Regions from separate parts of the Halomonas sp. KX33721 genome, predicted to be linked through region 3. Evidence: predicted binding sites of a transcription regulator. Region 3 holds the regulator's gene; each other region holds the start of a gene.

Region 1 (2,206 bases), on a different contig from region 3:
CGGTACTTGGTTGCGCGAGTTGGCGACCCGCCAGGGGTACCAAGTAAGCGTTCGGGAATCCACCCAACAACTTCATAATCTGGCCATCCAAGGGCCGCACAGCCGTGAGTTGCTTAGCCAGCTGGTGTGGAATGCTGAGACCCAGCCCAGCGTGGCACAGCTCGGTTGGTTCCACTTCATGATCGGACGGCTGGGTGGGGCGGACGGCGTGCCGCTCATGGTATCCAGAACCGGCTACACCGGAGAGCTTGGTTTTGAAGTCTGGTGCCATCCTGACCATGGCGAACGCCTCTGGGATGCGGTCTGGAAAGCTGGGCAACCCTATGGGCTGGCACCTCTTGGCTTAGATGCGCTAGATATGTTGCGCATCGAAGCGGGTCTGGTCTTCGCAGACCATGAATTTTGCCCGGAAACCAATCCTTTCGAGGCAGGTATCGGCTTCACCGTTCCAATGAAAACCAAAGAAGAGGATTTTGTGGGTCGCGAGGCCATGGCGCGGCAGGCTCCCGAAAGCCGTCACAAGCTGATGGGGCTGGTAATCGATAGTACGGAGCTGGTAAGTCATGGCGATCAAATCTTTCATGGGCGCTTCCCGGTTGGGGGGGTGACAAGTGCGACGCAGTCGCCATTGCTAAAACAATCGATTGCTCTTTGCCGTCTGGCGCCAGATTTTGCCAAGCCCGGTACTCCGCTGGAAGTGGGCCGCCTTGATGGTCAGCAGAAACGTTTGCCCGCCGAAGTGGTTGCCTTACCGTTCTATGACAAGGAGCGTACCCGCGTCCGCAGTTGAGCGCTATTGAAGTGCATTGATTGTGTATAACGCATCAATATTAAACCGCGGAACAATGAGAATTTCTGTCATGTTTTTATATTTCAAAAGAGTATTTTAAAACATGGCACTTAACTTCAATAAAACATCACGTTAAAGCGTAACTTTCCTATTCTTTTCCAGGCGTAGATTTTTGGCATATATATTGCCTCTATTTTAAGGAAAGTATCTTTCTTATCAAAAACTAATCTGGTTAGCAAGGACCAGGCTACTTAACTTCACACTTGATTAAGAGGAAAGCAACATGACGACTGATGAACTACAAAGCATCTTCGAGATGCATCAGGCAATGAACATAGAAGTGTTTTACTGGTGGTGTATCGCCATAATGTTCATGATTCACGCAGGCTTCTTATCCTACGAAATAGGTGCCTCACGTACCAAGAATGCGCTGGCGTCGGGAATGAAAAACATCTTAACGCTGGCCTCGGTCATCCCTGCTTTCTATTTTGTCGGCTGGTGGGTCTATAACGCTTTTCCTAATGGTATTATTCCCATTAACGCGTCAGCCGCGCTGCCCTGGAGTGCGAGTATGCGTCCCGATGTCAACGATATGGGGACGGGTATTTTCTTTGCGGCTTTTGCACTTTTTGGGGCCACCACTGGCTCGATTCTCTCCGGGGCAGTCATTGAGCGCATCCGTCTGAGTGCTTTCCTTATTTTGGCAGTGATCCTAGGTGCAGGTGTATGGATCCTCGCGGGGGCTTGGGGTTGGCATCCGGACGGCTGGCTGTTGACCAAATTCGGCTACCACGATGTGGGCGCTGCGGGTGTGGTGCATGCGGTGGCGGGGTTCTTCGCCCTCGGTGTGGTGATGAATCTGGGCGCTAGAATTGGCAAGTATAAGAACGGCAAGCCCCAGGCGATCCCACCACACAACATGCCGATGTCGCTGCTTGGCCTGATGATGATCATCGTCGGCTTCTTCGGCTTTCTCGGCGGCTGTATCATATTCAACACTGGCGACATCGGCTGGACAACTATTTACGGTAACCAGACTAATCTTTCGGCCTTTGCCTTTAACACCGTCATGGGCTTCGCTGGTGGTGTAATCGGTGCTTATCTGGTGTCTCGCGACCCCTTCTGGACCATGTCTGGCGGGCTGGGCGGCATTATCACTGTGGCTGCCGGTTTGGATCTTTACTATCCCGGTTTGGCTTTCGCTCTGGCAGCCAGTGGCGGCGCTTTGATGGCTAAAGTGGGCAATTTTCTTGAAAAGCGTGGCCTGGATGATTCTGTGGGCGCGTTCGCGGTCCATGGCTTTTGCGGTTTCTACGGGGTGGTACTGGTGGGTATTTTTGCGGCAGGATTCGCGAACGTAGACGGTATACCGGATGTTTCCTTCACTGGCCAGTTGATGGGCGCGATTGTCATGGC
Region 2 (2,206 bases), on a different contig from region 3:
GATGCGCAACCTGCCCATGGGGATCGACCAGCGTAGTGCTTGCCGTCATCCCGATTGGACTGGGCCGGACGACCTCGCGATCAAGATTGCGGAGCTGCGTGAGATCACCGATTGGCAGGTGCCTATCTATATTAAAGTGGGTGCCACGCGTACCTATTATGATGTCAAGCTCGCCGTTAAAGCGGGCGCCGATGTGGTGGTGCTCGACGGCATGCAGGGGGGGACGGCAGCCACCCAGGATGTCTTCATCGAACACGTAGGCATCCCCATCATGGCCGCTATTCCTCAAGCTGCTCAGGCACTACAGGAAATGGGCGTGCACCGCGAAGTGCAACTCATTGTATCCGGAGGCATCCGCAATGGCGCTGATGTTGCCAAAGCCATTGCGCTGGGTGCCGATGCCGTGGCAATCGGTACCGCGGCGTTGATCGCCCTGGGCGATAACCACCCACGTTTCGAAGCAGAATACCAAAAGCTGGGTTCAGCGGCTGGCTATTACGATGATTTCCAGGAAGGCAAATGCCCTGCGGGTATTTCCACCCAGGATCCCGAACTAAGTATGCGTCTTGACCCTGTGGCTGCTGGAAAGCGACTAGCCAACTATCTGCGGGTAATAACGCTAGAGGCGCAAACACTAGCAAGAGCCTGCGGAAAATCCCACCTGCATAACTTAGAGCCGGAAGATTTGGTTGCCTTGAATATCGAGGCGGCGGCAATGGCCCGAGTGCCGTTGGCAGGAACCAATTGGGTGCCTGGACAGCAGTTTTAGGTATATAGGGGTTACATATTTCACGACCTCCACCATAACGGTGGAGGGTTCTGGGGCTTAATTAAAAACAGTTCGATGAGTGGGTCAAATCAACGCTCTATTTTGCCTTTTTTTTATTCGCATATAAATAATAAGATTTATAATTTAAAAGCTATTTTATTTCTATTCGGTGGCGCACTAAAAAGCTTCTTACTAACATTAAGCTGCACTTTAAAAGTGCCCTTATAAATTCCATATAAATGCTAAGCTATTTGAAATAAATATAATTTTTATTATTGGCATGAAAAATGCATTGTTTTTAGTAATTAAAATTACCCTTAGACGTCATGTTGATACTTAATTAACGCCATCAGTAAATTCATAGCTTCATATTTAAAATAATCTGTGTCTATTAAGAGGATGGATGCAATGCAATATAACGTTTTTCCTGCTGATAACACGATAAAAAGTAGGCCAGTATATGTGGCGCCAGAATGCCCGGCAACGGCGAATCGCTACATATGTCTGGCACAACCCAGTGCCGTGGGCCTAATCATGGCGCATTTGGCGCCAGTCAATAAGCACCTCACCCCCGTTCACTTGATTGTTTGCACCGACAAGACAAGCGCTGATCAGGGCGCGATAACGCCAGAGCTGGATGACGTGCCGTACCAAACCTGTGGTCGAGATGCCTTGCCAGCTATGTTGGCAGCTCAGTTGAATGAATTGACCTTGGGGTGTCACGTCATTGCGGCTGGCAGCGAAGCGTTTATGTGGGATGTGCATGCCTTGGCAATGGCACAAGGATTACTGGACGCAGAAATAACGCTGCTACCTTCAGAGGACAAACACCGTCGCGTTTTTTGTGCGCATTGTCGTTTCTTGAGCGAGCCCGTCAGGGTGTCGCCTATGCAGTGTCAGGGGTGCGGGCTCACGCTGGAAGTTCGCGATCATTTCTCGCGCCGTCTGGGCGCCTATCTGGGAGTGTGTATCGATGCCGAGGTGCCTGGCGAGGTTCCCAGTGAGGAGGTGTTGGACTAATGAATGACTTGATTCCGGTTCGTGTCGTTGAGGTGGAGCAGATCAGCGCTATTATCAAGCAGTTTGCTTTCGTTAGTGATGAGCAGCCACTACCGCCATTCTCCGCAGGCAGCCACGTAGTTGTGCATATGGAAGGTGAGCAAAAGCGCTTCCGCAACGCCTATTCCCTGATCAGCAATCCGGCTGAAAGTGAGCAATATCGGATCGCCGTGCGATGGCAGGAGTGTTCCCGTGGGGGCTCTCAGTTTATGCACAGCAAGGTTCGCGAAGGTGATCGGTTGTTCATTTCGCCACCCGCCAATATGTTTCTGCCCCATTGGCAAGCACGGCATAACGTATTGATTGCCGGCGGGATTGGCATAACGCCGTTTCTATCTTATGCGTACGAATTTGAGCAACGTCAAACGTCCTTTGAGG
Region 3 (2,206 bases):
GAAACGCCCAGGAAATCCTCAACAACCAGAAGGTTCGAGATGTCTATTTAGGCGCTGATTTCCGCCTTTAAACAGTGACCTGCAGAAGCATTTCTTTTAGTGGCATGCTTATTGCACTTGCACCAAGCCATAACTCACTCTAGGGTGGAGCTTTCTGATTAACGAGTGGTTCTCAGATGGTCATGAAAGCTTCTCTCCAATTGCGTATCGGCACACAGCTGACCATGACACCTCAGCTGCAGCAGGCTATCGCCCTGCTTCAGCTATCGACGCTGGACCTTCGTCAAGAAATTCAGCAAGCGCTAGATGCCAATCCCATGCTTGAGCAAGAAGATGAGTTTGGCGAGCAGGCTGTCAGTGAGCCTCAAGAGGCTGAGTGGTCCGAGAGCATCCCCAACGAACTCTCCGTCGACAGTGACTGGTCAGATACCTATCAAGACATAGGCAGCCTGGGTGGCAACAGTGAAGGCCCCGACTTCGAACGCCAAGCCGCTGGACAAAGCCTACATGGCCACCTGCTATGGCAACTGGCCATGACAGACTTTAGCCCGCGAGAATACGCCATCGCGGAAAGCCTGATTGATGCGCTGGATGCCAACGGCTATCTCACCCAGCCGCTTAATGACATTCGGGAAGGATTAAAAGCCCAAGGCCATGACAGCTTAAGCCAGCGGGAAGTGGAAAATACCCTGCTGCGCTTGCAGCAATTTGAGCCCACCGGCGTCTTTGCCCGAGACCTGCGTGAATGCCTGATGCTGCAACTCGCCTCACTACCTGAGGACACCCCTCTGCTAATGCCCGCCAAACGGCTGGTTCGCCAGTTTTTGGAAGCATTAGGCAAAGACGATATGCGGCTTCTCAAGCGCCGTTTAAGCCTTGATGACGAGCAGCTTGACGATGTCATCCGTTTAATTCGCAGCCTTGACCCACGCCCTGGGAGCACCTATGGCGTTACCGACGACAGCTACATCACCCCCGACCTAGTCGTTCGGCACGACAATGAAGGTTGGCATTTAGAGCTCAATCCAGAAGCACTACCACGCTTGCGTATACAGCCCGACTACGCCAGCTTGATCAAACGCGCAGACAAAAGCCAAGACAACCAGTTCCTCAAAGAGCACCTCCAAGAAGCCCGCTGGCTGATCAAAAGCTTATCGAGTCGCAATGACACGCTGCTACGAGTTGGGCGTGAAATTATTGCACGCCAAATTGGCTTTCTGGAGCATGGCGAAGAAGCAATGAAACCGCTGATTTTAGCGGATATTGCTGAAGCGGTAGAGATGCACGAATCCACCATATCTCGTGTGACCACGCAGAAATTTATTCACACGCCGCGGGGCGTTTTCGAGCTTAAGTACTTCTTCTCAAGCCAGGTAAGCGGCCAAGACGGCGGCGACAGCCACTCCAGCACAGCCATTCGCGCCCGCATCAAAAAGCTGATTCAGGATGAGCCCTCAGGAAAACCGCTCTCCGATAGCCGCTTGGTGACTCTGCTTGAAGAGGAGAGCATTAGCGTTGCACGGCGTACTGTCGCAAAATATCGGGAGTCAATGGGCATTCCCTCGTCAAGTGAGCGCCGCCGTTTACGCTAGTTAAGCGGTACGTATGAACAAACTCAACGCAAGGGCTTTGCAATAGCGTAAAAAGGGTTACAATCGAAGTACAGTCCGATGGATAAGGAGCACGTCAATGCAAGTAAACATCACTGGTCATCACGTTGAACTGACTGACGCCTTGCGCGACTACGTTAACGAAAAGCTGCAGCGCGTTGAACGCCACTACGACAACATTACCACGGTGCAAGTGACCTTATCTGTTGAGAAGGAGCGCCAGCAAGCAGCCTGCACACTGCACGCTGCCGGTGCAGACCTTCACGCCGAAGCGCTTGATAACGACATGTATGCCGCTATTGATGCGCTAGCAGACAAAATCGATCGTCAACTCGTTAAACATAAGGAAAAAGCACAAGCTCGCGCCCAGGGCGCTGGTGTGCGTTAACTCAATGACGTTGGAAACCATCCTCCCCCCGGAGCGCGTGCTTTATGACGTTCCCGGGGGCAGCAAAAAACGGGTGCTGGAGTTTTTCAGCACCTTTATCGCCCAAAATACACCCAGCCTAGATAGCCAAGAGGTGTTTAGCCGACTCATTGGCCGCGAGCGACTAGGCAGTACGGGGATAGGCAACGGGGTTGCCATCCCCCACGCT
Region 4 (2,206 bases), on a different contig from region 3:
TCGCTGACGACCGCCGGCTTAAAGAAAAGCCCGTCGGTTTCACCACCCACGAGTACGTTGCCCCCGGACGCTTTTGCGCGAGACAGCAGGTCACATGCGTGATCCAGTTGGCCCTTGTCAATCAATGGGCCGAGAGCGAATTCTCCACTGCGCGGGTCACCAACGCTTAAGCTGCGTGCTTTCTCTGTCAGGCGTTCGAGGAAACGATCATAGATGTCCCGCTGAACCAGAATGCGGCCGCTCGACATGCAGATTTGACCCTGATGCAGATAGGCCCCCCAAGTGGCATTACTAATGGCCAAATCTAGGTCGGCATCATCAAGTATGATCAGCGAGTTTTTGCCGCCTAGCTCCAGCGATACTTTCTTAAGCAAACGGCCCGCGGTTTCGCCAATTTTTCGTCCTGCGGCTGTCGAGCCCGTAAACTGAATCATGGCAACGTTACGATTCTCGACCAGTGCCGCCCCTGCTTCACCGCCTCCTGGCAGCATGGCAAGCACACCTTTAGGTAAGCCCGCCATCTCAAATAGACGCGCAATACTGACACCGCCACATACACTGGTGCGTGGGTCGGGTTTGAGTATGACCGCATTACCCAATGCCAGCGCAGGGGCGACCGCGCGTATAGCGAGGTACAGGGGAAAGTTAAAAGGTGATATGACGCCGACTACACCCACAGGACGACGGCGTGCAATATTGAGACGGCCAGGCGTTGAGGGCATCAGCTCTCCCGCCGCACGTGAAGGTAACGAGGCGGCTTCGTGCAGTACTTTTATTGATATCGCCACTTCAAACGCGGCCTTGGCGGGCGTTGAACCGCTCTCGTCTATGAGCCAGTGGATCAATTCATCTTGGTGCTCCTCAGCGGTACGGGCGGCTTGGCGCATGATGGCCGCACGCTCATCGTACGGGGTGTTGGCCCAAGCGGTGGCGGCTGCGTTGCTTTTTTCGGCGACGGCATCTACCTGCTCGCTAGCAGCGCTGCCGATATGGCCAAGTGTTGCGTCACTGGCAGGTGCTTTGACCGCCAATACGTCGCCGGTACCTGCTACCCACTGGCCTGTAAAGACGTGTTTTTGCCATATGGAAGGTGCCAGTAATTGTGCATCGGACATGATGTTTCTCCTTTTCAATTGACTCACGCGTGCTTCAATATCGGTACTACGCTTTTCTCTAAGTTACCCCATTGCCTTAGCCATACTTGTGGCAACAAGGCTCAGGGGGCATATGCCATTGTGTTGGCGTTGCCAGTAGGTGCGTGTTCAGAATACTTTGGCTACACGAAGATTAATGCGCTGGTCTTCCTTGAAGCCATTTTCAACATTGATGTCCTGGCCGTACTGCATCTGGAGTTGAAGAGTGGGTTGAACAAAGGTCGCGAACGTTGCCTGCCAACGACTGTTATCAAGTGCGTCGTCTTGCCGAACACCACCAACGGTCGTTTCGCCGCCGAAGGAGTGATAGTAGGAGAGGGCAAGGTGGCTTTGAGGGCTGAGTAAGTACTTGAAATGTGTCTGTAGGCTTTGGCTATCATTTTGCTCACGACGCGTACCTATAAAGTCATCGTTATCGCCGTAAGTCGCGTATTCGGCGATGATATCCAGCATAAAATCGTCACCAAGACCGGTGACGTAACCTGCTTGGAAAATGCCTTTCCAGCGATTTTCACCGACATTAATGGGGCCATTAGAGGCGTCGTACTTTCCCGCAGGCATTGAGGCAAAGGCGGAGAGACCAAACCACTTTTGTTGATCCGGGTTGTTCACTAACCACGTAGTGGCGCCGATCATGGGATCGCCCATGCCACTAGAGGAGGTCGGCTCCAGAGGGCCGAAAGGTGCTTTCAATTCAACCCTACCGAAAGGCAGTATTATCTGGGGATTGACGGTATACCCACCGATATTCAGATAGTGAATAAATCGGGCTAAACCGATACGGGTATCGAGCCCCGTATCATCGCGAAGCAAATCACCGTTCGCGTAAACTGAATCCCGGCTAGCATGCTGTAAATAAAGCAGCCCTAGCGTACTGCCTTCTGGTAGTGGTACGTAGTCACCCGGGTCTGTGGCAATTTCGGCGGCATTGGCGGTTAAAGTGGCGGTGGTGCTAAGCGTTAATGCTCCAGCCATCGCGAGAACATGTCGAATCTTTTTGCTCAGTGGGCCGCAGTGCATGGGCAGGCTATACGTCCGCATGTTATGTATCT

The links. The regulator sigma-54, encoded in region 3, starts transcription at its own class of promoters, with help from an activator protein. The targets are predictions, from matches to a motif close to TGGCACNNNNNTTGCTNT.
Region 1: A3220_RS00045 (ammonium transporter) is a predicted target of sigma-54. The motif match lies at 964-981, and genes of this name have one in related genera.
Region 2: A3220_RS00130 (dimethylamine monooxygenase subunit DmmA family protein) is a predicted target of sigma-54. The motif match lies at 1,046-1,063, and genes of this name have one in related genera.
Region 4: A3220_RS15360 (benzaldehyde dehydrogenase) is a predicted target of sigma-54. The motif match lies at 1,192-1,209, and genes of this name have one in related genera.

What each region holds. Positions count from the first base shown of each region.
Region 1 covers NZ_LVIA01000001.1:8,185-10,390, forward strand. Annotated here, with positions in the region: gene A3220_RS00040 (aminomethyltransferase family protein) at 1-790, shown strand, start outside; gene A3220_RS00045 (ammonium transporter) at 1,074-2,206, shown strand, end outside.
Region 2 covers NZ_LVIA01000001.1:30,762-32,967, forward strand. Annotated here, with positions in the region: gene A3220_RS00125 (glutamate synthase-related protein) at 1-769, shown strand, start outside; gene A3220_RS00130 (dimethylamine monooxygenase subunit DmmA family protein) at 1,304-1,789, shown strand; gene A3220_RS00135 (PDR/VanB family oxidoreductase) at 1,789-2,206, shown strand, end outside.
Region 3 covers NZ_LVIA01000012.1:24,493-26,698, reverse strand. Annotated here, with positions in the region: gene lptB (LPS export ABC transporter ATP-binding protein) at 1-71, shown strand, start outside; gene A3220_RS04245 (RNA polymerase factor sigma-54) at 177-1,592, shown strand; gene raiA (ribosome-associated translation inhibitor RaiA) at 1,690-1,998, shown strand; gene ptsN (PTS IIA-like nitrogen regulatory protein PtsN) at 2,003-2,206, shown strand, end outside.
Region 4 covers NZ_LVIA01000047.1:6,335-8,540, forward strand. Annotated here, with positions in the region: gene A3220_RS15360 (benzaldehyde dehydrogenase) at 1-1,115, opposite strand, end outside; gene A3220_RS15365 (transporter) at 1,263-2,195, opposite strand.